DNA from 3 places in the Streptomyces sp. NPDC058796 genome. Region 2 is predicted to be linked to each of the others. Evidence: riboswitches for the same ligand, from Rfam matches in the RefSeq annotation. Region 2 holds a riboswitch; each other region holds the start of a gene.
What was found. Region 2 has a riboswitch for cyclic di-AMP ahead of ACFW47_RS06040 (transglycosylase SLT domain-containing protein). Riboswitches for the same ligand answer to the same signal wherever they lie in the genome.
Positions count from the first base shown of each region.

Region 1: it holds a riboswitch for cyclic di-AMP, as region 2 does, so the genes downstream of both, ACFW47_RS08695 (M23 family metallopeptidase) here and ACFW47_RS06040 (transglycosylase SLT domain-containing protein) in region 2, are expected to answer to the same signal.
Region 3: it holds a riboswitch for cyclic di-AMP, as region 2 does, so the genes downstream of both, ACFW47_RS14740 (peptidoglycan DD-metalloendopeptidase family protein) here and ACFW47_RS06040 (transglycosylase SLT domain-containing protein) in region 2, are expected to answer to the same signal.

Region 1 covers NZ_JBHYOP010000003.1:14,073-21,950, reverse strand. Annotated here, with positions in the region: gene ACFW47_RS08710 (dihydrofolate reductase family protein) at 1-262, shown strand, start outside; tRNA gene ACFW47_RS08705 (tRNA-Met) at 319-392, shown strand; gene ACFW47_RS08700 (PP2C family protein-serine/threonine phosphatase) at 593-1,777, shown strand; cyclic di-AMP (ydaO/yuaA leader) riboswitch at 2,026-2,182, shown strand; gene ACFW47_RS08695 (M23 family metallopeptidase) at 2,194-3,225, shown strand; gene ACFW47_RS08690 (aldo/keto reductase) at 3,365-4,309, shown strand; gene ACFW47_RS08685 (PrsW family intramembrane metalloprotease) at 4,316-5,734, opposite strand; gene trmB (tRNA (guanosine(46)-N7)-methyltransferase TrmB) at 5,774-6,619, opposite strand; gene lhgO (L-2-hydroxyglutarate oxidase) at 6,684-7,878, opposite strand, start outside.
Region 2 covers NZ_JBHYOP010000002.1:178,685-186,562, reverse strand. Annotated here, with positions in the region: gene ACFW47_RS06060 (ABC transporter permease) at 99-992, opposite strand; gene ACFW47_RS06055 (ATP-binding cassette domain-containing protein) at 979-1,971, opposite strand; gene ACFW47_RS06050 (outer membrane lipoprotein carrier protein LolA) at 2,011-3,243, opposite strand; gene ACFW47_RS06045 (polyprenyl synthetase family protein) at 3,506-4,516, opposite strand; cyclic di-AMP (ydaO/yuaA leader) riboswitch at 5,202-5,369, shown strand; gene ACFW47_RS06040 (transglycosylase SLT domain-containing protein) at 5,374-5,865, shown strand; gene ACFW47_RS06035 (HAD family hydrolase) at 5,894-6,703, opposite strand; gene ACFW47_RS06030 (GNAT family N-acetyltransferase) at 6,980-7,878, shown strand, end outside.
Region 3 covers NZ_JBHYOP010000005.1:107,724-115,601, reverse strand. Annotated here, with positions in the region: gene dxs (1-deoxy-D-xylulose-5-phosphate synthase) at 1-333, shown strand, start outside; gene ACFW47_RS14760 (aspartate aminotransferase family protein) at 334-1,719, shown strand; gene ACFW47_RS14755 (helix-turn-helix domain-containing protein) at 1,807-2,472, shown strand; gene ACFW47_RS14750 (DUF6126 family protein) at 2,475-2,591, shown strand; gene ACFW47_RS14745 (tyrosine-protein phosphatase) at 2,601-3,398, opposite strand; cyclic di-AMP (ydaO/yuaA leader) riboswitch at 3,821-3,978, shown strand; gene ACFW47_RS14740 (peptidoglycan DD-metalloendopeptidase family protein) at 3,983-4,939, shown strand; gene ACFW47_RS14735 (SGNH/GDSL hydrolase family protein) at 5,141-5,926, shown strand; gene ACFW47_RS14730 (TetR/AcrR family transcriptional regulator) at 5,950-6,570, opposite strand; gene ACFW47_RS14725 (carboxymuconolactone decarboxylase family protein) at 6,623-7,210, opposite strand; gene ACFW47_RS14720 (MBL fold metallo-hydrolase) at 7,387-7,878, shown strand, end outside.

The DNA.
Region 1 (7,878 bases), on a different contig from region 2:
CCCGGACGATCCGCGGCTGGCGACGGCCACCGTGTACTCCAGCCTGGAGCCGTGCGCCCGCCGCGCCTCCCGGCCGGCCCCGTGCGCCCGGCTGATCCTCGACGCGGGGATGCGCCGCGTGGTCACGGCCTGGCGGGAGCCGGACACCTTCGTGCCGGGGGCGGACGGCAGCGGTGTGCTCGTCGGCGGGGGCGCCGCCGTCGTCGTACTGCCGGAGTACGAGGAGCGGGCGAAGGCTCCGAACCGTCACCTGGAGGGGTAGAGAGATACGGATGTGCATTCCGCCCCCGGGATGACGTACAGTGGTGAACACAACGACGCGGGGTGGAGCAGCTCGGTAGCTCGCTGGGCTCATAACCCAGAGGTCGCAGGTTCAAATCCTGTCCCCGCTACTGAAGGCCGAAGGCCGGAATCCGAAAGGGTTCCGGCCTTCGGTGCGTCCGGCGCACACCTCTGCATCCGTGCGTCCGCGCGTTCACCCGCTCGGCCCGCACCGCTCGCCGCCCGCCCCCGCTCCGGGAAGCCTGGAGGACGGGACGGCAAGCGGTGTGGAGTGCGGGGTGGCGGGAGACGAGTGGTGCGGCCAGGTGACGTGGACGACGAGGGGGCGTACGCCAGGGCCGGCGGCCGACTCCCCGGTGATCCCGTGCCCGACCCCGGACTGGGCGGCACCGCCGAGGTACTGCCAGCCGAGGCCGAGCCGCACCGCCGGACCCCGTACGGGCGAGTGCTCGTACGCGCACTGCCCGTCCTGCTGATCGTCGTCGCCGTCCTGTACGACATCTTCACCCCCCGCTACTTCACCGCGGGCCCCCTCTACACGGCCGCGCCCCTGGTCGCCGCCGCGGTCTACTCGCGGCGCGGCACGGTGCTCACGAGTGCCGCCGTGGTCGCCGCCGTCATCGGGCTCCAGCTGAGCAAGGAGGTCATCCACTACGTCGACTCCCTCACGGAGCTGATCACCATCACGACGGTGGCCGCGCTCGCCGTCCTCGTCAACGCCTTCGTGCGCCGCACCGGCGAGCGGCTCGTCTCCGTCCGCGAGATCGCCGAGGCCGCCCAGCGGGCCGTGCTGCCGGAACCCGCCGAGCGGATCGGCGGCTTCGAGATCGCCGCCTGCTACGAGGCGGCGCAGGCCGACGCGTTCATCGGCGGCGACCTGTACGCGGTGCAGGACAGCCCGCGCGGCATCCGGCTCATCGTCGGTGACGTGCGGGGCAAGGGCATGGGCGCGGTCGCCGCCGTCGCCGTGGTGATCGGCGCGTTCCGGGAGGCCGCCGAACAGGAGGCGACGCTGGAGGCGGTGGCCCAGCGGCTGGAGCGTGCGCTGGCCCGCGAGGGCACCCGGCGCGACGGGCTGGACGCCTTCGAGGGTTTCACCACCGCCGTGCTCGCCGAACTCCCGCACGGCGACGGAGTCGTCCGCGTCCTCAACCGGGGGCATCCGCCACCGCTGCTGCTCTACGCCGACGGCACCCTGCGCCTCCTGCCCGCCCGGGAGTCGGCGCTGCCGCTCGGGATGGGGGAACTCGGCGTGTGGCCCGACCGGGCGGAGGAGGCCCCGTTCCCCGGCGGGGCCACGCTGCTGCTGTACACCGACGGACTGTCGGAGGCCCGCGACGACCGGGGCGAGTTCTACGACCCGCACGAGCGGCTGGCCGGCTGCGTCTTCCGGCACCCGGAAGAACTGCTCGGCACCCTCGCCGAGGACGTGCGCAGGCACTCCGGGGGCGGCATGGCCGACGACATGGCTCTGCTCGCCGTGCGACGACCCTGATCACGGCCCGTGATGGAGCGAGCGCCCTCCGCATAACAACTGACACACCATCAGGTGTGGTGCTTGCGGGAAGTGGTGCCGAAGGGGCGCTGAAGGGGGGTCAACTCGCCCGGATTTCATCGCCCGTGAGGCGTGTGTCCACCCGGGTCTCCTTAATGATCAAGCGGAACGGCTTGGAATCAGAGGCCCCCGTCTATTAACGTTCGATAACGCAGCGCGGTCGTCCCAGCCGTCACAGAAGGCGGCTCCGTGCGCACGCGCCGAATCCCGCAAGGGAACCGGGGAACCACCACTTGGGGTGAATCGGGCGTATGACGCCGTGCCAGGCACGGCGGATATACGCGCGTAGGAGACCTTCCTGCTCCGAACCCGTCAGCTAACCCGGTAGGCGAAAGGAAGGAAAGGAGTACGCCCACGTGGCGTCCAACCGGCCTGCCCCCGAGGCCCCGTCCGTGCCCAGCGGGCACGACACCGACACCTTCGGCTACGACGTCCACCGCGCCGAAGAGGGCCCCTGGGAGGAGTGGAACCCCACCGCGGAGTCCATCCGCCCCGTGCGCGGCCGGCACCGCGTCGCCAAGCAGCGCGGCGGCCTCGCCCGCAGCTCCACCGTCCTGGGCGTCGGTGTCATAGCCGCCGTCGGCGCGGGCGGCATGGCCAGCGCGCAGACCGGCAAGCCGCCGGTGTCCATCTCCATGCCGGACCTGCCGAACGTCGGCTCGCTCATCACCGACGAGGAGCCCGAGCCCGAGGGTTCCGCCACCCCGCTCAGCGGCATCGCCGCCGCCTCCGCCGGCACCGGCGAGGAGAGCACCGCCGACGCCGGCGAGTCGCTGCGCGCGCGGATCATGGCGCAGGCCGAGCAGCAGCAGGCCCAGGTCGAGAGCAAGGCCGCCGCCGAGGCCGCGGCCGCCGCCGAGAAGAAGGCCGCGGAAGCCGCCGCCAAGGCGGCTGAGGAGGCCGAGGCCAAGGCCGCCGCCGCCAAGAAGAAGGCCGAGGAGGAAGCCGCGAAGAAGGCCGAGGCCGAGCGGCTCGCGAAGCTGGCCAAGCAGTACACGCTGCCCACCTCCTCGTACACGATCTCCTCCACCTTCGGGCAGGCGGGCCCCTACTGGTCCTCCGGCCACCACACCGGACTCGACTTCGCCGCCCCCACGGGCACGCTGCTCAAGGCGGTGCACAGCGGCACGATCACGTCGGCCGGCTGGGACGGGTCGTACGGCTACAAGACCGTGCTCACCCTCGACGACGGCACCGAGATCTGGTACGCCCACCAGTCCTCGATCAACGTCAGCGTCGGCCAGAAGGTCACCACCGGCGACGTCATCGGCCGCGTCGGTGCCACCGGCAACGTCACCGGCGCCCACCTCCACATGGAAGTCCACACGGCCGGCGGCGGCAGCCTCGACCCGATGGCATGGCTGCAGAGCAAGGGCCTCACGCCCTGAACCACTCCGCACACGCCGATCGTCACTCCTGATCCCCGGCGGTCCTGACGGCGACCCCCCGACGTCAGGGCTGCCGGTTTGCGGGATCTTTGCCCCGCTGCCGGAATCCCGGGGACCGTCGGGCTCGTTGACGCGCTACATGACTTCTCTGCGCAAGCTCGGCTCCTCCGACCTGGAGGTCTTCCCCCTCGCCCTCGGCGGCAACGTCTTCGGCTGGACCGCCGACCAGGACACCTCCTTCGCCGTCCTCGACGCCTACACCGCGGCGGGCGGCAACTTCGTCGACACCGCCGACTCCTACTCCGCGTGGGTCGACGGCAACAGCGGCGGTGAGTCCGAGACCGTCCTCGGCCGGTGGTTCGCGGCCCGCGGCAACCGTGACGACGTCGTCCTCGCCACCAAGGTCAGCCAGCACCCCGAGTACCCGGGACTGAGCGCCGCGAACATCAAGGCGGCCGCCGACGCCTCGCTGCGCCGCCTGGGCACCGACCACATCGACCTCTACTACACCCACTTCGACAAGCCCGAGGTGCCGGTCGAGGAGATCATCGGCGCGCTCGACGAACTGGTGCGGGCGGGCAAGGTGCGGCACATCGCCGCCTCCAACATCTCCGCCGAGCGGCTCGCCGCCTCCCTGGACTTCTCCGACCGCGAGGGCCTCGCCCGGTACGTGGCACTCCAGCCCCACTACAACCTGGTCTCGCGCGACACCTACGAGGGCGGACTGCGCGACCTCGCCGAGCGGGCCGGGCTGGCCGCCGTTCCCTACTACGCCCTGGCGTCCGGATTCCTCACCGGGAAGTACCGGCCCGGCGCGAGGGTCGACAGTCCGCGCGCGGGCGGCGCCGCCAAGCACCTGGAGAGCGAGCGCGGGCAGCGGGTCCTCGCGGTCCTGGACGAGATCGCCGAGACCCACTCCGCGCCCGTCGCCACGGTCGCCCTGGCCTGGCTGGCCGCACAGCCGACGGTGGCCGCGCCGATCGCGTCCGCGCGCACGGTGGAGCAGCTGCCGGCGCTGCTGGAGGCGGCGGAGCTGACCCTGACGGAGGACGAGACCCGGCGGCTGACGGAGGCGTCGGCCTGAGGCAGGCTACGGCCGGTGGGGGTGGGGCTGGGAGTACGGCGCGTACGGGTACGGGGGCCGGGCGGGCATGGGGTACGGCGTCGGGGCGGGGGCCGGGGCCGCCGCGAGGGCCGGAGCCCAGGGGCCCGCATGTCCGTACGTGGTGCAACCGATGTGGGCGCCGTACATCCCGGGCGCTCCGGGCACTCCGTATCCGGGCACCCCGTATCCGGGCCAGGGGGCGACGGGCGGGGGAGCCGTGGCGCGGGCCGCGTGGTCCAGCGCCGGGCGCGCCACCTCGCGGCGTTGCCACAGGGCGCCCAGCAGTTCCCGTTCCCGTACGGCGAAGTCGGCGCCCGCGCGGCCCTTTCGCCCCCGCTGTCGCAGGAACGCCAGCGAGGTCGCGTACGCCTCGTACTGCGCCACCGCCCGAGCGGCCGGTTTCCCGGCGTGCCGGCGGGCGTACTGCCGGGCGAGGCGGCGGGCGTGCATCGAGCCGAGCGCGTACGGCTCCGCCGGGGCCAGCCAGCCGGCCAGTACGTACGCGGGCAGCTCGTCGCGCACGGTGCGCAGTTCGCGCTGGCGGGTCCAGATCACCAGCCAGGTCAGCAGGCCGAAGCAGGGCACCATGAACGCCCCGTACACGGCGAAGAAGCCGTACTCGCCGAACGCGGCCGAACCGTTCCACAGCGCGTGCATGCCCATCGCGAGCAGCAGACCGGCCAGCGGGAGCAGGGCGCGGCGCAGGCGGTGCCGGCCGGTGGAGAGGGCGGCGATGCCGAAGCCGATGCCGGTGAGCACGGTGAACAGCGGGTGGGCGAAGGGCGACATCACGACGCGGACGAAGAAGGTCGCGGCGGTGACGGAGGCGAAGCCGCTGTCGCCGGTGAGCTGGTCGGTGCCGAAGGCGTTGCCCAGGTAGAGGATGTTCTCGGTGAAGGCGAAGCCGGTGGCGGTGACGCCGGCGACGACCACGCCGTCGACGATGCCGGTGAAGTCCCGCCTGCGGAAGAGGAAGACCAGGAGGACGGCGGCGGCCTTGGCGGACTCCTCGACGACGGGCGCTATGACCGTGGCGCCCAGGGTGTCGGCCCCGGCCGGGTCGGCGGTCGCCGTGGCGATCCATCTCGTCGCGAAGCTGTTGGCGATGATCGCTATCAGAGCGGCGGCGCAGGCGCCCCAGGCGAAGCAGAACAGCAGGTTCCGCCAGGGTCCGGGCTCGACCCGGTCCAGCCAGCGGAACGCGGCTATGAGCAGCGGCACGGGCAGCACCGCGAGGCCGAGTCCGACCAGGAAGCCGTGGGTGCCGGTCTGTTCTCGCACCAGGGCCAGGATCACCAGGCCGGATATCGCCAGCAACGTGGCCACTGCCCCGTAGCGCACCCAGGCGCGCTGCCACCAGTGCGGGCGCGGCGGATTCGTCGGATACGGGGGACAGGTGGCCACGGCATGGACCCTAACCGGTGGGGGCTGCTCTGACGCTGGTCACGGCGCGATACGCGGTGCTCGCCGTTCGGGGTGCGGTACGCGGCGGAAGAGCAAGTCGTTCACCACATGACCCTTGTCCAGTCCCTGGCCCTCGAAACGGGTCAGCGGCCGGTGGGCCGGACGCGGCGCGAATCCGCCGCCGGGCGCGGTGTTCTCGAAGTCGGGGTGCGCGGTGAGCACCTCGAGCATCTGCTCGGCGTACGGCTCCCAGTCGGTGGCGCAGTGCAGGACGGCCCCCGGTGCGAGCCGGGTCGCGGCGAGGGTCAGGAACTCCGGCTGGATCAGGCGGCGCTTGTGGTGCCGCTTCTTGGGCCAGGGGTCGGGGAAGTAGACGCGCAGTCCGGCGAGGGAGTCGGGGGCGAGCATCTCGCGCAGGAGGATGATCGCGTCGCCGTTGCCCACCCGGATGTTGGACAGGTCGTTCCGCTCCGCGAGACCGAGCAGGTTGCCCTGGCCGGGGGTGTGGACGTCCACGGCGAGGATGTTGCTGCCCGGGTCGGCGGCGGCCATCTGCGCGGTGGCCTCGCCCATGCCGAAGCCGATCTCCAGGACGACGGGGTGGTCGTTGCCGAACAGCTCACCGAGGTCGATGACCCGCTGCCCGTCGATGTCCAGCCCCCACAGCGGCCACAGCCGCTGCAGCGCGTCCGCCTGCCCGGCGGTCACCCTGCTCCGGCGGGGCTGGAAACTCCGGATCCGCCGCTCGAAGTGCGACCCGGCCGGGTCGGCCTTCGGCCCGTCGGGGAACCGGGGCTCACCCTTGGCCCGGATGTGCCGGACGGGCGCCCCGGGATGCGGTGCGGCTGGCTGGGGGGCGTCGGAAGCGCGGCGGAAATCAGACACAGTGCCTTCGATTTTACGGCGGGGTGTGCGGTGGGCCGGGCCTCCCCGGGCCGGGGGCGCCCGGTCAGGTGGCCCCGAGCATTTCCAGGGCCCGTCGGCCCACCTCACGGCCGATCGGGAGGGAGGCCGTCGCTGCGGGGGACGGGGCGTTGAGGACGTGTACCGCGTGGGCGCCCTCGTGGATCAGGAAGTCGTCCACCAGCGTCCCGTCCGCCAGCACCGCCTGCGCCCGCACCCCCGCGGGTGCCGCCACCAGGTCGTCCTCCGTCACCGCGGGCAGCAGCCTGCGCACGGCCGTGGTGAACGCCGCCTTGGACAGCGAGCGCCGCAGCTCGCCCGCCCCGTACCTCCAGTGCCGCCGGGCTATCCGCCACGAGCCCGGCCAGGCCAGCGTCCCGCCCAGCTCGCGGGGCCGCACCACGCCCCAGCCGTACCCCTCCCGGGCGAGGGCCGGCACCGCGTTGGGCCCGACGTGCACACCGCCGTCGATCCCCCGGGTCAGATGCACGCCGAGGAACGGGAAGGCCGGGTCCGGCACCGGATACACCAGGCCCCGCACCAGCTCCGGACGCGCCAGTTCGTAGTACTCGCCCCGGAAGGGGACGATCCGCATACCGGGGTCGTCGCCGGTCAGGCGGGCGACCTCGTCGCAGTGCAGTCCCGCGCAGTTGACCATGACCCGGGCGCGCAGCACGTCCCCGGAGCGGGTGCGGACGGCGACCCCGCGGCCGGGGCGGCGGTCGATGTGCCGCACCTGGGCTCCGTAGCGGATCTCCGCGCCGGAGGCGTGCGCCAGCTGCCGGGCCACGGCCACGTAGTCGCAGACGCCGGTGGTGCCGACGTGTATGGCGGCCAGGCCCGTGACCTCCGGCTCGTACTCCGGGATCTGGGCGGCGCCCAGCTCGCGCACCGGTATGCCGTTCTCCCGGGCGCGCTGCACCAGGGCGTGCAGGCGGGGCAGCTCGGAGCGGTCGGTGGCGACGATCAGCTTGCCGGTGACGGCGTGCGGGATGCCGTACTCCGCGCAGAACTTCACCATCTCCGCCGCACCCCGCACCGCGAAGCGGGCCTTCAGCGAGCCCGGGCGGTAGTAGACGCCGCTGTGGATGACGCCGCTGTTGCGGCCCGTCTGGTGCCGGGCCGGTCCCGGTTCCTTCTCCAGCACCGTCACCCGCGTGCCCGGCGCCGCACGCGTGATCGCGTACGCCGTCGACAGGCCGACGATCCCGCCGCCGATCACCAGCACGTCGCAGTCGTGC
Region 2 (7,878 bases):
TCACCGGGGTGTCACAGGCTCGTTCCAGGTGCGAGCGGGCCGTCGGGCACAGCCGAGCCCGACGACCGCGTCACGCGGCCGTGCCCCGCCGTCACGTCTCAGGCCGTGATGTCCTTCGTCGTGAACCGTGCCCAGGCCGCCGAGCCGAAGACCGCCGCGTACAGGGCCTGGAGGCCGAGGTTCCTGGTCAGGTCGTCCCAGTAGACCGGTTCGCGCATCAGGTCGGCGAAGGAGAGCCAGTAGTGCGAGAAGAAGTACGGCTGGAGCGCGTCGAGCTGCGGGATCTGGTCGAGGATCTGGACGGTGATCACCAGCCCGACCGTGGTCGCCATCGCCGCGATACCGCTGCCGGTCAGGGTCGAGACGAACAGGCCGAGGGCCGCGACGCCGACGAGTGAGGCGGCGACGACCAGGGCGATCAGCAGGGCCCGTCCCAGACCTTCGGCGTACGTGATCCGGGTGCCGGAGATGGTGATCAGATCCCCGACCGGGAACAGCAGTGCCCCGACCGCGAGTGCCGAGACGGCGACCACCAGGGTCGCGGCGAGGCAGAAGGCGATCACCGTGGCGTACTTGGTGAGCAGCAGGCGGGTGCGGCCCGCGGGGGCGACCAGGAGATAGCGGAGGGTGCCCGCGCTCGACTCGCCGGCGATCGCGTCGCCCGCGACGACGCCCACGGCCATCGGCAGGAAGAACGGGAGGGTCGCGGCGAGCGCGGTGAAGACCAGGAACAGTCCGTTGTTGCTGATCTGCGAGATGAAGGCGGGGCCCCCGCCGCCTCCGCCTTGGCCCCCGCCTCCGAAGGACGAGCCGTCGCTCGTCTCGATCTTCACGGCGATGCCCACCAGTACCGGCACGGCGGCCAGCACGCCCAGCAGGGCGAGGGTGCGCCAGCGCCGGAAGGTGACCGACAGCTCGCTGCGGAGCAGTCCGAAGGTCCACAGCGGGTTCGGGGTGCGCACCGGCCGCCGCCGCGTCTCAGCTTGCGACATCGAAGCCCTCCCCGGTCAGCGCCACGAACGCGTCCTCCAGCGACGCCCGTTCCACGCTGAAGCCGCGGACCCGGACGCCGGCCGTGACCAGGGCGGCGTTCAGGTCGGCGAGGTCGCGGTCGGGTGGTTCCGCCGTCACCCGGTCCTCGGCGACGACCACGTCACCGGCCCCCTGCTCCTTCAGCACCCGGGCCGCCTCCCCCGCGTCCGGCGTGGTCACCACCAGCCGGCCGCGGGCCCCGGCCGACAGGTCGGCGACCGGGCCCTGGGTGATCAGCCGTCCCCGCGCCATCACGGCGGCGTGGGTGCAGACCTGCTCGATCTCGTCCAGCAGGTGGGAGGAGAGGAAGACCGTGGTGCCGTCGGAGGCGAGTTCGCGCACCAGTGTGCGGATCTCGCGCATGCCCTGGGGGTCGAGTCCGTTGGTGGGCTCGTCCAGGACGAGCAGGCGGCGCGGCTGGAGCAGCGCCGCGGCGAGTCCGAGGCGCTGCTTCATGCCGAGCGAGTACGCCTTCGCCTTCTTGCCGGCGGCCGCCGCGAGGCCCACCCGGTCCAGCGCGGCGGCGACGCGTTCACGCCGGGTGCGGGGGTCGGCGGTCGGGTCGGCGGAGTCGTAGCGCAGCAGGTTGTCGCGACCGGAGAGGAAGCCGTACAGGGCCGGGCCCTCGATGAGGGCGCCGACCTGGGGCAGTACGGCGCGGGCGTCGCGCGGCACGGGTCTCCCCAGTACGGCGGCGGTGCCCGAGGTGGGCTCGATCAGGCCCATCAGCATGCGGATGGTGGTGGTCTTGCCGGAGCCGTTGGGGCCGAGGAAGCCGAAGACGCTGCCCGCCGGGACGGTCAGGTCGAGACCGTCCACGGCGAGCTGTCCGCCGCGGTAGCGCTTGGTGAGGGCGCGGGTGGCGATGACGGCGTCGTCCCCGCTCCCGCGCTCCGGGTGCTCCGGGTGCTCCGGCTCCGTGGCGGACGGTTCGGCCATCGGCTCCCTCTCCTCGTCGTTCCTGCTCCGGGCCGGTGGCTACCGCGCCGCGTCGGCCGCCTTCACCAGCGCCTCCTTGGTGACGGCGCCGGCGTAGACCTTGCCGTCGTCCGTGATCAGGGCGTTGACCAAGCGGGTCTTGAAGACCGTGCCGGAGCCGAAGTCGCCCTTGACCTGGTCGCCGAAGGAGCCGAGGAAGCCGCCGAGGTCGCCGCCGGCGGAGGCCGTGGGCAGGCCCTGGCCGCCGGTGTCGAAGGTGGCGATGGAGTTCCAGCCCTCGCCGATGACCTCCAGGCCGTCCAGCTCGCCGGCCACGTCGGCGCCGGACGCCTCGCGCCCGTGCTCCGGCGCCCCGGCCATCTCGTCGCCCTCGGTGACCTTCGCGCCCTTGGGCGGGGTGAAGTCGAAGGTCGACGCGTCCGGCTTCGCGAAGCTGACCCGGGTGAAGCCGGCGTCCACGACAGCGGCGCCGCCGCTCGCCGGGGTGAGCGTGAACTTCAGCGGCATGCCGGTCTTCGCGTCCACCGCGATGCTGACGGCGCCGACCGTGGAGCCCTCCTGCTTGGGCTTGATCACCAGTCGGTACGCGTCCCGGCCGGCCACCTGCGCGGTGCCGTCGACGGTGACGGAGGTGGTGTCGTCGACCGCCTTGAGCGCCTGGTCGGCGAAGTCCTTCGGCGTGGCAGGCAGGTCCTTCTCCGGCGTCGCCTGCTTCTCCGGCTGCCCGGCCGTCTCGGACGTGGTCGAGTGGTAGACCTCGTTGGACGCGCTGTCGTAGCCCCAGACGTCCTTGCCGTCGTGGATCAGGCTGTACTCGGCGGCGTTCTCCAGCAGGGAGATCTTCTGCCGGTCGGGGCCGTCCGCCGCGACCCGCAGCGTGTGGGTGCCGGACACCAGCTCGGTGAGCTTGGCCGACGGGTCGGCGGCGGAGCCGCCTTCCTCACCGGCCGCACCCGGCGTGCCGGACATACCAGACATCAAACCACTTTCCAGGCCACCGAGATTCGGCAGGCCCAGATCCGTGGTGATCTTCACCGTGCCGGACAGCTGCTCGACGTCCGACTTGGCGATCTTCTCTATGAGCTGTTCCGCCGTGATCTTCGGGAGGTCCGGGTCCCCGGAGTCGGCGATCGCGGGGACGAGCCCGATCGTCGCGGCCGCCACCCCCATCACCGCGACCGGGACGACGTAGCGCGCGGCCTTGCGCCGTCCGGCGCGCGAGCCCTCGCCCTCCCCGGCGGTCCTGTTGTCGTCGGAATCGATCGGTGCCATCTGTGCCCTACCTCCGTCGTCGGCGGCGGCTGTATCGCGACCTCGCACTCGTCGTCTCACCCGTGAGCCGCCATTCTCACCCGAATCGGTGAGGATTGGTGTTTTCCGTGGTGTCCATCTGACCAAAACCGCCGGGGAGAAGCGTCAGACCGCGGGCTCAACTCCGCGTACTCCTGCGGGATGACACGGACGGGTGGCAGCTCCCCCAGCCAGTAGGGGACGGGGTGCGCCCACGACGTGGGGCAGGACACCGGCCGTACGGTCAGCCGGCCCGGTGCACCACGGCGTCGCACAGCTCCACCAGCGCGGACTTCGCCTCGCACTCCCGCAGCGGGGCCAGTGCCGCCCGGGCTTCCCTGGCGTACCGGACGGTGTCCTTGCGCGCCTGTTCCAGCGCGGGGTGGGCGCGCAGCAGGCGCAGCGCCTCGGCGTGCCGGGCGTCGTCACTCAGGTCGGAGTCGAGCAGCTCGGACAGCGCGATGTCCTCGGCCAGCCCCAGCCGCTCCGCGCGCTCGCGCAGCCGCAGCACCGGCAGGGTCGGGATGCCCTCGCGCAGGTCGGTGCCGGGCGTCTTGCCGGACTCGTGGGAGTCGGAGGCGATGTCCAGGACGTCGTCCGCGAGCTGGAAGGCGACGCCGAGCCGCTCGCCGTACTGGGTGAGCACGTCGACGACCGTCTCGTCGGCACCGGACATCATCGCGCCGAACCGGCAGGAGACGGCCACCAGCGACCCCGTCTTGCCGCCCAGCACGTCCAGGTAGTGGTCGACCGGGTCACGCCCGTCCTGCGGCCCGGCCGTCTCGAGGATCTGGCCGGTGACCAGCCGCTCGAACGCCAGGGCCTGCACGCGGACCGCCTCGGGACCGAGGTCGGCGAGGATCTGGGAGGCGCGGGCGAAGAGGAAGTCGCCGGTGAGGACGGCCACCGAGTTCCCCCAGCGGGTGTTCGCGCTGGGCACCCCGCGCCGCACGGCGGCCTCGTCCATCACGTCGTCGTGGTACAGGGTGGCGAGGTGGGTCAGCTCGACGACGACGGCCGAGGGCACGATGCCGGGGGCGTAGGGGTCGCCGAACTGGGCCGAGAGCATCACCAGCAGTGGCCGGAACCGTTTGCCGCCGGCCCGCACCAGGTGCTGGGCGGCCTCCGTGATGAAGGGCACCTCGCTTTTGGTTGCCTCAAGCAACCCTTCCTCGACCGCGACCAATCCGGCCTGGACATCGGCTTCCAGAGCCTGGTCCCGCACGCTCAGCCCGAACGGCCCGACGACGGTCACGAGGGGTCTCCTGTCTGCTGGTGTCTACTGGCGATTACCTGGTTTGTCGATAGGTCGCTGCCACCACTCAAGTCAGCGTATCCGGTCACGTTTCGATCACCGCTAGCGCCCACCGTTACAGGCCGGTCGGTATCAGATCATGCGCGGTATGTTTTTGATCAGGCGATATGAGCAGATATCGATCGACATCCTCGAGGCCGAAAGCCGCCACCGAAGATCACATCACCCCTCCCAACGGCCCGCACTCCGAGTACGTCACCCACTCGCCCCCCTCCGACACGAACGCATGCCCGCACGACGCGCTCGCGAACACCGGAGAGCACGGAGGCCGAACACGGAGCCCATCCGACGGCGCCCCGGACCGGCCGCCCGTCCAACCCGAAGCCCTCCCAACCTGCGGACGATTGACTCGCACTTGAGTCGAATGCCCGATTTGCCGCTCTTGTTGAGGCCGGTGAGTTGGCTCACTTCACGCCACCCGCAGGCAACCCGGCAGCCGACTGCGCCCTCCCTTTGCCCCGCAAGCGAGTTGAGGCTTGGCGGCCGCAAAGGATCAAGCACCCCAAATGCCCCAGACCAAGGTCAACAGGCGCGTTGGGTGATTCCTGCACTTGTTCCGGACATGTGCTCTCGCATACGTTCCCGGCCTGTCGGGCGGACGCCGAATCCTGCCACCGCCCGGACGCACAGTCATCCGCCAACACACTCGCCGGCAGGAGCGGGGGACCCAGGTAAGTCGCCGTGCCGGTCACCACCGGAACGGCTCGGGGTGAAGCCGTGCCCGTCAGGGCCCGGCCGGGCACCTCCCCGCCCGAACCCGACAGCTCACCTCGCAGGCGTAAGGAGAGGGACTCAGCATGTCTGCCAACGGTCAGAACCGTCACGCCCGCACCAGCCGCCTCGCCCGGAAGCTCGCCGTGGCCGGCACCGGCGCCGCGGTGCTCGCCCTGCCGCTCATCGGTGCCACCAGCGCCTCCGCGGCCACCCCGGCCGCGGCGCCGGCCGCCGCCACCGCCACGACGACGTACTCGAACACCCTCGACGGCTGGATCCGGGAATCGCTGGACATCATGGCCCAGCACGGCATCCCCGGCTCGTACGAGGGCATCCACCGCAACATCATGCGGGAGTCGTCCGGCAACCCGCTCGCCATCAACAACTGGGACATCAACGCCGTCAACGGCACCCCGTCCAAGGGCCTGCTCCAGGTGATCGACCCGACCTTCCAGGCGTACCACGTCGAGGGCACCTCCTGGGACCCGTACGACCCGGTCGCCAACATCACCGCCGCCTGCAACTACGCGGCCGACCGCTACGGCTCGATCGACAACGTCTTCGGCGCGTACTGAGCCGTACCGGGGCGCTTGCCGAGCCTCGTCAAGAGGTACTGAAGATCCGTTCGAGGACGACGGCCACGCCGTCGTCCTCGTTCGTCGTGGTGACCTCGTCGGCGACCGCCTTGAGTTCGGGGTGGGCGCCGGCCATGGCGACGCCGTGGGCCGCCCAGTGGAACATGGGGATGTCGTTGGGCATGTCCCCGAAGGCGATCGTCCGCCGCCGGCTCACCCCCAGGCGCTCGGCGGCCAGCGCGAGGCCGGTCGCCTTGGTGATGCCGCACGGCTGGAGCTCCACCGTCCCCGGCCCCGACATGGTGACCGTGGCGAGGGAGCCGACCACCGCGCGCGCCGTCGCCGCCAACTCGTCGTCGGACAGGTCGGGGTGGCGCAGCAGCACCTTGCTGATCGGCGTGGCCCACAGTTCGTCGCGCCGGTCGACGCGCACCGCGGGCAGCGTCGGGTGGGGCATCAGGTACCCGGGCTCGATGAGGGTGAGGCCGTCGACGCCGTCCTGATCGGCCGCGGCGTACACCTGCCCGACCTCCGCCTCGATCTTGCCGAGCGCTGTTTCGGCCAGTTCCCGGTCCAGGGTGACCGACCAGAGCATCCGGTGCGCGCCCGCGTCGTACACCTGCGCGCCCTGTCCGCACACCGCGAGTCCCGTGCAGCCGAGGCGGTCCAGGAGGGTGCGCACCCGGGGCGCCGGCCGCCCCGTCACCACCAGGTGCCGCGCACCGGCGCCGGCCACCCGGGCCAGCGCGGCCAGCGACCGGTCGGAGACGGTGTCGTCGCCGCGGAGCAGCGTGCCGTCGAGGTCGGTGGCGACGAGTGAATATGCGGTGCGGTCCATGATCAGAGAATACGGACGCGGCACGTGCCCGACTCACCCGCGACCGCTTCCGGACCGCTTCCGAACGAGGACGCAGCGAGTACGTCCGAGTACGCACGACGACGCCCGATCGTGTCCGAAACCTGGCACATCATCGGCTAAAGCCGGTTAAAGGCCTGTGCACCGGTTGGCAACAAGATGGTCCGCTACCTACCGGCCGGGCGGCCCCGGAGGTACCTTCCTTGTGTCCAGGGGGGACTTGATCGGGGGGTCGGGTTGAACAGCGGACGTGTGCGTGTGCTCAGGCCGGAGGAACTGGGCGAGGGGGAACGGGAACGCTGGCGCGAGCTGCGCGCCAAGTCGACGGCGCCACGCAATCCGTTCATGGAACCGGAGTTCACCGACGTCGTGGGCCGGGTACGGCCGCGGGCGCGGGTGGCGGTGGTGTACGACGGCGGCGAGGCGGCGGGTTTCCTGCCGCACGAGCGCGGGCCCCTGGGACAGGGCCGCGCGATCGGGCTCGGGGTGTCGGACTGCCAGGGCGCGGTGCTGCGCCAGGACCTCGCCCCGGACACCCGCCAACTGCTGCGGGCCTGCTCCCTGTCCAGCTTCGCCTTCGACAACCTGGAGGCGGACCAGGGACTGTTCGTACCGCACGCCGCCGAGCAGCACACCACCTACGTCATCGACGTGGAGCAGGGGTACGCGGCGTACGAGAGCGCGCTGCGCGCGCGGTCACCGAAGTTCCTGAAGACCACCCTCGCCAAGGAGCGCCGGCTCGGCCGCCAGGTCGGGGACGTGCGCTTCGTCTTCGACGAGCGTGACCCGGCCGCGCTGCGCACCCTCATGGGCTGGAAGTCGGCGCAGTACCGCAGGACGGGGCGCCGGGACCGGTTCGCCCAGGAGTGGATCACCCGGCTCGTCGGGCGGCTGGCCGGGACCCGGGCGCCGGAGTGCACGGGCACGCTGTCCGTGCTCTACGCCGGCGGACGGCCGATGGCCGCCCACTTCGGGCTGCGCTCGGCGACGGTCCTGGCGTGCTGGTTCCCGGCGTACGACCCGGACTTCGCCAAGTACTCGCCGGGGCTGATCCTGCACCTGCGGATGGCCGAGGCCGCCGCCTTTGAGGGCATCTGCGTGCTCGACATGGGGCGGGGCCCGGCGGAGTACAAGGACTCGCTGAAGACCGGCGAACT
Region 3 (7,878 bases), on a different contig from region 2:
ACCGTCGTCGACCCGCGCTGGGTCAAACCCGTCGACCCGGCGCTCGCGCCCCTGGCCGCCCGGCACCGCCTGGTGGCCGTCGTCGAGGACAACAGCCGTGCCGCCGGGGTCGGTTCGGCGGTGGCTCTGGCGCTCGGGGACGCCGAGGTCGACGTACCCGTGCGCCGCTTCGGCATCCCCGAGCAGTTCCTCGCGCACGCCAAGCGCGCCGAGGTGCTCGCCGACATCGGTCTCACCCCGGTCGAGATCGCCGGCCGGATCAGCGCGAGCCTGGCCGTCGCCGGACAGACCGGACACGGCCCGATCGCCACGCCAGTGCAAGGAGAGAACTGAATGACCAAGGAGTTCGACCTCACCGCGCTCCTGGCCGAGCGCGGAGCCGAGCGGTACGAGCTGCACGCCAGGTACCTCAACCACCAGCAGCCGCGCATGCTGCGCACCATCGGCTTCGACAAGGTCTACGAGCGGGCCGAGGGCGCACACTTCTGGGACGCGGACGGCAACGACTACCTGGACATGCTCGCCGGGTTCGCGGTGATGGGCCTGGGCCGCCACCACCCCGTCGTCCGCAAGGCACTGCACGACGTCCTCGACGCCTCGCTCGCCGACCTGACCCGCTTCGACTGCCCGCCGCTGCCCGGACTGCTGGCCGAGAAGCTGCTCTCCTACAGCCCTCACCTGGACCGCGTCTTCTTCGGCAACAGCGGCACCGAGGCGGTGGAGACCGCGCTCAAGTTCGCCCGGTACGCGACCGGCAGGCCGAGGGTCCTGTACTGCGCGCATGCCTTCCACGGGCTGACCACCGGCTCGCTCTCCGTCAACGGCGAGGACGGCTTCCGCAACGGCTTCGCACCGCTGCTGCCCGACACCCCCGTACCGCTCGGCGATGTGGACGCCCTGGCACGGGAGCTGAAGAAGGGTGACGTGGCCGCGCTGATCGTGGAGCCCATCCAGGGCAAGGGCGTGCACGAGGCCCCGCCCGGCTACCTGCGCGCCGCCCAGGAGCTGCTGCACCGGCACAAGGCCCTGCTGATCGCCGACGAGGTGCAGACGGGGCTGGGCCGGACCGGGAAGTTCTACGCCTTCCAGCACGAGGACGGCGTGGAACCCGACCTGGTGTGCGTCGCCAAGGCGCTGTCCGGCGGGTACGTGCCGGTGGGCGCGACGCTGGGCAAGGACTGGATCTTCCAGAAGGTGTACTCCTCGATGGACCGGGTGCAGGTCCACTCGGCCAGCTTCGGGTCCAACGCGCAGGCCATGGCGGCCGGGCTCGCGGTGCTGTCGGTGATGGAGAACGAGGAGATCGTCGCGAACGCCGCCGCGGTCGGTGAGCGGCTGAAGTCCCGGCTCGCGGAGCTGGTGGACCGCTACGAACTGCTCGCCGACGTCCGCGGCCGGGGGCTGATGATCGGCATCGAGTTCGGCCGGCCCCGGTCCCTCAAGCTGCGCAGTCGCTGGACGATGCTCCAGGCGGCCCGGAGGGGACTCTTCGCCCAGATGGTCGTGGTGCCGTTGCTGCAGCGTCACCACATCCTGACCCAGGTATCCGGCGACCACCTGGAGGTGATCAAGCTGATCCCGCCCCTGATCATCGACACGGCGGACGCGGACCGCTTCGTCGACGCCTTCACCGAGGTGATGGAGGACGCGCACAGCGGCGGCGGCCTGATGTGGGACTTCGGGAAGACACTGGTCAAGCAGGCGGTCGCCAACCGCTAGGGGGACCAGGGAGGGAGCGCTTCCCGCGCCTTTGCCTCACAGGCAAGAAAATTGCCCGGCGGGCAAAACTGGGGCTCAATGGGAGGCATGACCTCCCACGAGACCGGGCCGCCGGCGCCGGAGTCGCCGGCACTCCAGTCGTCGACGGACGCGGTGTCCGTCGTCGCGCCGCAGCTGCGCGCCCTGCGGCGCCGGGCCGCCCTCACCCTGGAGGCGGCGGCCCGTGCCGCCGGACTCTCGCCCGCGCACCTCTCCCGGCTGGAGACCGGGCAGCGCCAGCCTTCCCTGCCGATGCTCCTGTCCCTCGCCCGTGTCTACGGTACGACCGTCTCGGAACTGCTCGGCGAGACGGCCGCGGACCGGGACGCGGTCGTGCGGGCCGACGCAATGGAGCCGAGCTTCGCCGGCGGCTGGACCTACTGGCAGGCCGGTGGGGCCGGCCGCGGTATGCAGGCCCTGCGTGTGCACGTGCCGCACGGCTCCCAGGGCGACATCGTCCGGGTGCACCCCGGTGAGGAGTGGATCCACGTCCTGCGGGGCCGGCTGCGGCTCCGGCTCGGGGACGCGGTATACCGGCTCGGTGCGGGCGACAGCGCCCACTTCGACTCGCTGACCCCGCACCGCATCGCCGCTCAGGACGCCGACGGGGTCGAGCTCCTCTTCGTCCACACGCTGCTCCAGAGCCCGACGGCGGCGCTGTGCCTGGGCCCGGCCGCCGCGCCGGGCCACCCCTTCCCTGGAGAGACATCATGAACATGCAGGACAAGTGGCCGCGCGCGGTCTGGGTGCGGCTCTTCATCTACCTCGTCGTGGGGCATGTGCTGGCAGCCTTCATCTACCTGCTCTTCGAGGTGGGTGCCAACAGCGGATGAGCCGCCGGCTCAGTCCAGCATCCGCTCGCGCAGCCGGTCGCGGGTCTGCGGAGTGATCCGCAGGCCCTTCTCCAGGTAGGGGTCGACGCCGCCCCAGGTCTGCTCGACCGTCTCGAAGGCCGCCGCCAGGTACTCGGCGCGGGCGTCGAAGAGAGGGCTGAGCAGCTCCATGACCTCGGGGGAGTAGGCGGAGGCGGCGGTGCTGCTGCGGCGCACCTTGTAGCGGCGGTGCGTGGCGTTCGACTTCAGGTAGTCCTCGACGACGGCGTCGCGCTCGACACCGAGGGCGAGCAGCGTGATCGCGATCGACAGGCCCGCACGGTCCTTGCCGGCCGCGCAGTGCATCAGGGCGGGGACGCTGTCCTCGGCGAGCGCGTGCAGCACCCGGGAGTGCTCCGCCGTGCGCTCCTTGATGATCATGCGGTACGAGTCGATCATCCGCTGGGCGCCCTTGCCGTCCGCGAGGATCTCGCGCAGCTGGTCGAGGTCGCCGTCGCGGACCATCTTCCAGAACTCGGCGCCGTCGGCCGGGTCGCTCAGCGGCAGGTTCACATTGCGCACGCCCGGCAGCTCGACGTCGGGGCCGTCGAGCTTCTGGTCGGCGGCGTTGCGGAAGTCGAAGATCGTGTGCAGGCCCAGCGAGGACAGGAACGCGGCGTCCTCCCCGGTGGCGTGCGCGAGGTGGCCGCTGCGGAACAGCACCCCCTGCCGCACCCTCCGTCCGTCCACGGTCGGCAGTCCGCCCACGTCGCGGAAGTTGCGCACCCCGGCCAGCTCGGGTTCGGTCGACGGCACCTGCTGCGTCACGGGGGCTCCTCCCACTCCGCTCCGCCGGCGCCGCTCGCCGACGGGTGTCACTCGACGATACGGCACGGTGCGGAGGCGCAGGGGTGAAGTGAACCGACTGTGCCGCTTCCGGGCTTTCTGTCCGAAATAGTGCCTTAATCCCAACTCGCTCTGGAATAAAAGAGGCTAAGGGGGAGGCGCGTGAGCAGCGTCATATCCGTGACGGTGCGTTGCTCGTCATGTTCACGTAATTCAGCCGGTTTTCATGGCCGTTCGCGAGAAACGGCGCCACAGGAATCGACGGAGTGTGACGGGCGTTCCCGGTAATGGATCAACCGGAACACCCGTCGAGGGAACCCCTCGCTTGTCCCTGTGCGTCTTGGTCCCTTACGTTCACCACCGATCCGGACGGACGCCTAATCCTGCCGCCGACCGGAGCCCGCATTCATCCACCACCCGTACACGGCAGGAGCGGGGGACCCACAGGTACGACCGCCTGTTCCGGTTCCCGGAACGGCTTGGGGTTAAGCCGCGTCTCGGCGCGGCCGGGCATCTCCAGCCCGAACCCGACAGCTCACCTCGCAGGCGCCGGAGAGGAATTCGTCATGCCCGCGAAGGGTAAGCACCGTCGTACCAAGGCCATGCGCCTGACCCGTGCCATCGCCGTCGCCGGAACCGGCGGCGCCGCGCTCGCGCTCCCGCTGATGGGTGCCGCCGGCGCCCAGGCCGCTCCCGCCCAGTCCGTTTCCGAGCAGGCCGTGCAGTCCGCTCCGGCGTCGGCCCAGAAGGCCGCCGCCGAGAAGAACTCCGACTCGCGCACGTACACCGTGCGCAGCGGTGACTACCTCTCGAAGATCGCCGACGAGCAGGACGTCGACGGCGGCTGGAAGAAGCTCTACGCGGACAACCGCGAGGCCGTCGGGTCCGACCCGTCGCTGATCCACCCCGGCCTGGAGCTCACGCTCGGCGGGCAGGCCGCCAAGTCCGAGCAGCCCGCCGCCGAGCAGCCCGCGGCCGAGAAGCCCGCCAAGACCGAGAAGTCGTCCTCCGGGAAGACCGAGTCGGCCGAGGCCGGGAAGTCCTCCGACGCCGCGAAGGCCTCCTCCTCGGACTCCGGCTCCTCCGGCACGAGCACCCAGTCCGCCGGCACCGCCAGCGGCTTCACCTCGCCGGTCCCGAGCGGCACCATCGGCACCCCGTACCACCAGACGGGCAGCATGTGGTCCAGCGGCTACCACACCGGCACCGACTTCGTCGTCCCGACCGGCACCTCGCTCAAGGCCGTCGGCGCGGGCACCGTCGTCTCCGCCGGCTGGGGCGGCGCCTACGGCAACCAGGTCGTCATCCGGCTCGCCGACGGCCACTACGCCCAGTACGCCCACCTGTCCTCCCTCTCCGTCTCGGCCGGTCAGTCCGTGACGGCGGGTCAGCAGGTCGGCCTGTCGGGTGCCACCGGCAACGTGACCGGCCCGCACCTGCACTTCGAGATCCGCACCACCCCGGACTACGGATCGGACGTGGACCCGATCGCGTACCTGCGCTCGCACGGCGTCTCTCTCTGACGACCGTTCGGCGCGGCCCGCGCCACCGAAGGCCGGACCCCGATCCCCGGGTCCGGCCTTCGGCGTATTCCTGAATTGGTGAACACTTTAGGCGTGGTGTTTCTCACCGCCCGTCAACCCCTTCCTACGGTCGCGTAGGTCACATTCCGAGGTGAATGATGGGTCGATGTGGCAGACGATTCGAAGAGTGACAGCAGAGCAGTGATCGGGTCGTACGTGGCGGTGGGGGACAGCTTCACCGAGGGCGTCGGCGACCCCGGCCCCGACGGGGCGTTCGTCGGCTGGGCCGACCGGTTCGCCGTACTGCTCGCGGACCGGCGCCCCGAGGGCGACTTCACGTACACGAACCTCGCCGTACGCGGCAGGCTGCTCGACCAGATCGTGGCCGAGCAGGTGCCCCGGGCCGTCGAACTCGCGCCGGACCTGGTCTCGTTCTGCGCCGGCGGCAACGACATCATCCGGCCCGGCACCGACCCCGACGAGGTGGCCGAGCGGTTCGAGCGGGCGGTGGCCGCGCTGACCGCCGCCGCGGGCACCGTCCTGGTGACGACCGGATTCGACACCCGCGGGGTGCCCGTCCTCAAGCACCTGCGCGGCAAGATCGCCACGTACAACGGACACGTCCGCGCCGTCGCCGACCGCTACGGCTGCCCCGTGCTCGACCTGTGGTCGCTGCGCACCGTCCAGGACCGCAGGGCGTGGGACGCCGACCGGTTGCACCTGTCGCCGGAGGGCCACACGCGAGTGGCACTGCGCGCGGGCCAGGTCCTCGGCCTGCCCGTCCCCGCCGACCCGGACCAGCCCTGGCCGCCGCTGCCGCCCCGCGGCACCCTGGACGTCCGGCGGGACGACGTGCACTGGGCCCGCGAGTACCTGGTGCCGTGGATCGGACGCCGGCTGCGCGGCGAGTCCTCGGGCGACCACGTGATGGCCAAGGGGACGCTGTCCGCGGACGACATCAAGATGCGGATCGCGTCGGTGGCCTGACGGAGCCGTTCAGCCGTCAGCCCCTAGCCGCGGGGCCCCGTCAGTGCCTCCCGGTCCAGGCCCAGCTCCCGCGCGAGCGCCTCGTCCGTCCACTCGCGGGCCCTGGCCCGGGGCACCGTGCCCGCGTACGACGTCAGCTGCACCGCCAGCCCGTCGAGGAAGGCGGTCAGACGCAGGGCGGCGCCGTCGGGATCCGCGCACCGGAACTCCCCGGCGGCCACGCCCTCGGCGATGACCCCGGAGAGCGCCGCCTTCCACTGCCGGTCCAGGTCCCGGGCGACCTCCCGCAGCGCGGGTTCGCGCAGCGCCGCCGCCCAGCCCTCGATCCACAGCCGCCAGCCCTTGGCCTGCCCGGTCGGGGCGTACCACCGCACCGCCGCCCGCAGCCGGCGCAGCGCCGACGTGCGCCGGCCGAGCAGCTTGCGCAGGCGCGCGAGATCGTCCCGGGCGGCGTGTGTGAACGCGGCGGCGACGAGCTTCTCCTTCGTGGAGAAGTGGTAGAGCACCAGCGCGTTGCTGACCCCGAGCGCGGCGGCCACGTCGGCGATCCGTAACGCCGCCACGCCCCGCGCCGATATCTGCTCCACGGCCGCACGCAGCAGCTCCTCGCGCCGCTGCGCCACACTCAACCGGACTCTCCCCACGCCCGTCACCCTATACAGCTGCCCGGACCTGCGGCGACAGCCGCCGGGAGGCTCAGTCCGACGTCGCGGTGGCGGCCGCGTCCGTGGGCCTCGCGCCGGGTACCTCGCACGAGTCCTTGAAGCCCTGGCTGGTCAGATCGAGCGCCGCGTTGATGCGGGAGCGCAGGTTCTCGACGGCGACCATGGCCGTCAGCTCCACGAACGCCGGCTCGCCCAGCGCCGATCGCAGCCGGGCGGCGAGTCCGTCGCCGACCGTCGGCGGCGTCGCCGTCATCGCCTCGGCGTACTCCATGACGTCCCGCTCCAGCGGCGTGTAGGCGTCGCTGTCCCGCCACACCGGCACGTCGTGGAGCTTGCGCCGGTCCATGCCGCGCTCGGCGTTCTCCCAGTATCCGAAGTCCATGCACCACGAGCAGCCGATCGAGGCGGCCGAGGCCATCACGGCGAGCGCCTTCAGGTCGGAGTCCAGCTTCTTCCACTTGGCGACGGACTGCTCGAAGCGCAGGTCGCCCCAGAGCACCCGCGGATTGTGGGCGAGCGCCTTGCCGGGGTCCAGGACCTTGCCGTACGTCCGCCGGGAGTACCACTCCATCACGCGGAAGAAGATCGTGCGGGGCGGGTCGAGCGATACGCGGGCCATGGGGGCCACCTTCCTGTCCGTCGGTCGTGCCGTGTGCTACCGGGCGCTCTGCGGGACGCCCGCACCGGTACGACGGACGGAGGGAACACAGATGTGACATCGGTCGTTCGAGTGACGTCGGGCAACAGTCGCACGAGACGACAAGGAGAGCCCGATCCACTTCACCTGGAGGTACCGTGGCCGGTTTCCGTTCCCCGAACCAGGGGCTCCGCCTGCCGCTGCCCGCGGCCTTCGGCGCGGATCCCAGCGGTGCGCGCATGGCCCGCATCCGCCGATCGCCGAACTTCCGCGACGGCGTCTTCCAGAACCCCGGGGGCACCGCGCGGACCCGGCCCTCCGGCTCGGCCCGCGAGTTCGCCAAGGTCTACTTCGACAAGGAATCGCGGCTGAGTCGCGCGCCGCGGGGCGCCGTCCCCGTGCACGCCACCACACTCGCCGACCTCGCCCGGCCGCCCGCCTCCGGGCTGCGCCTGACCTGGATGGGCCACTCCAGCGTGCTCGCCGAGATTGACGGACAGCGGGTCCTCTTCGACCCCGTCTGGGGCGAGCGCTGCTCCCCGGTCCCCTTCGCCGGGCCCAAACGGCTGCACCCGGTCCCGGTCCCGCTCGCGGCCCTCGGCCCCGTCGACGTCGTCGTCATCTCCCACGACCACTACGACCACCTGGAC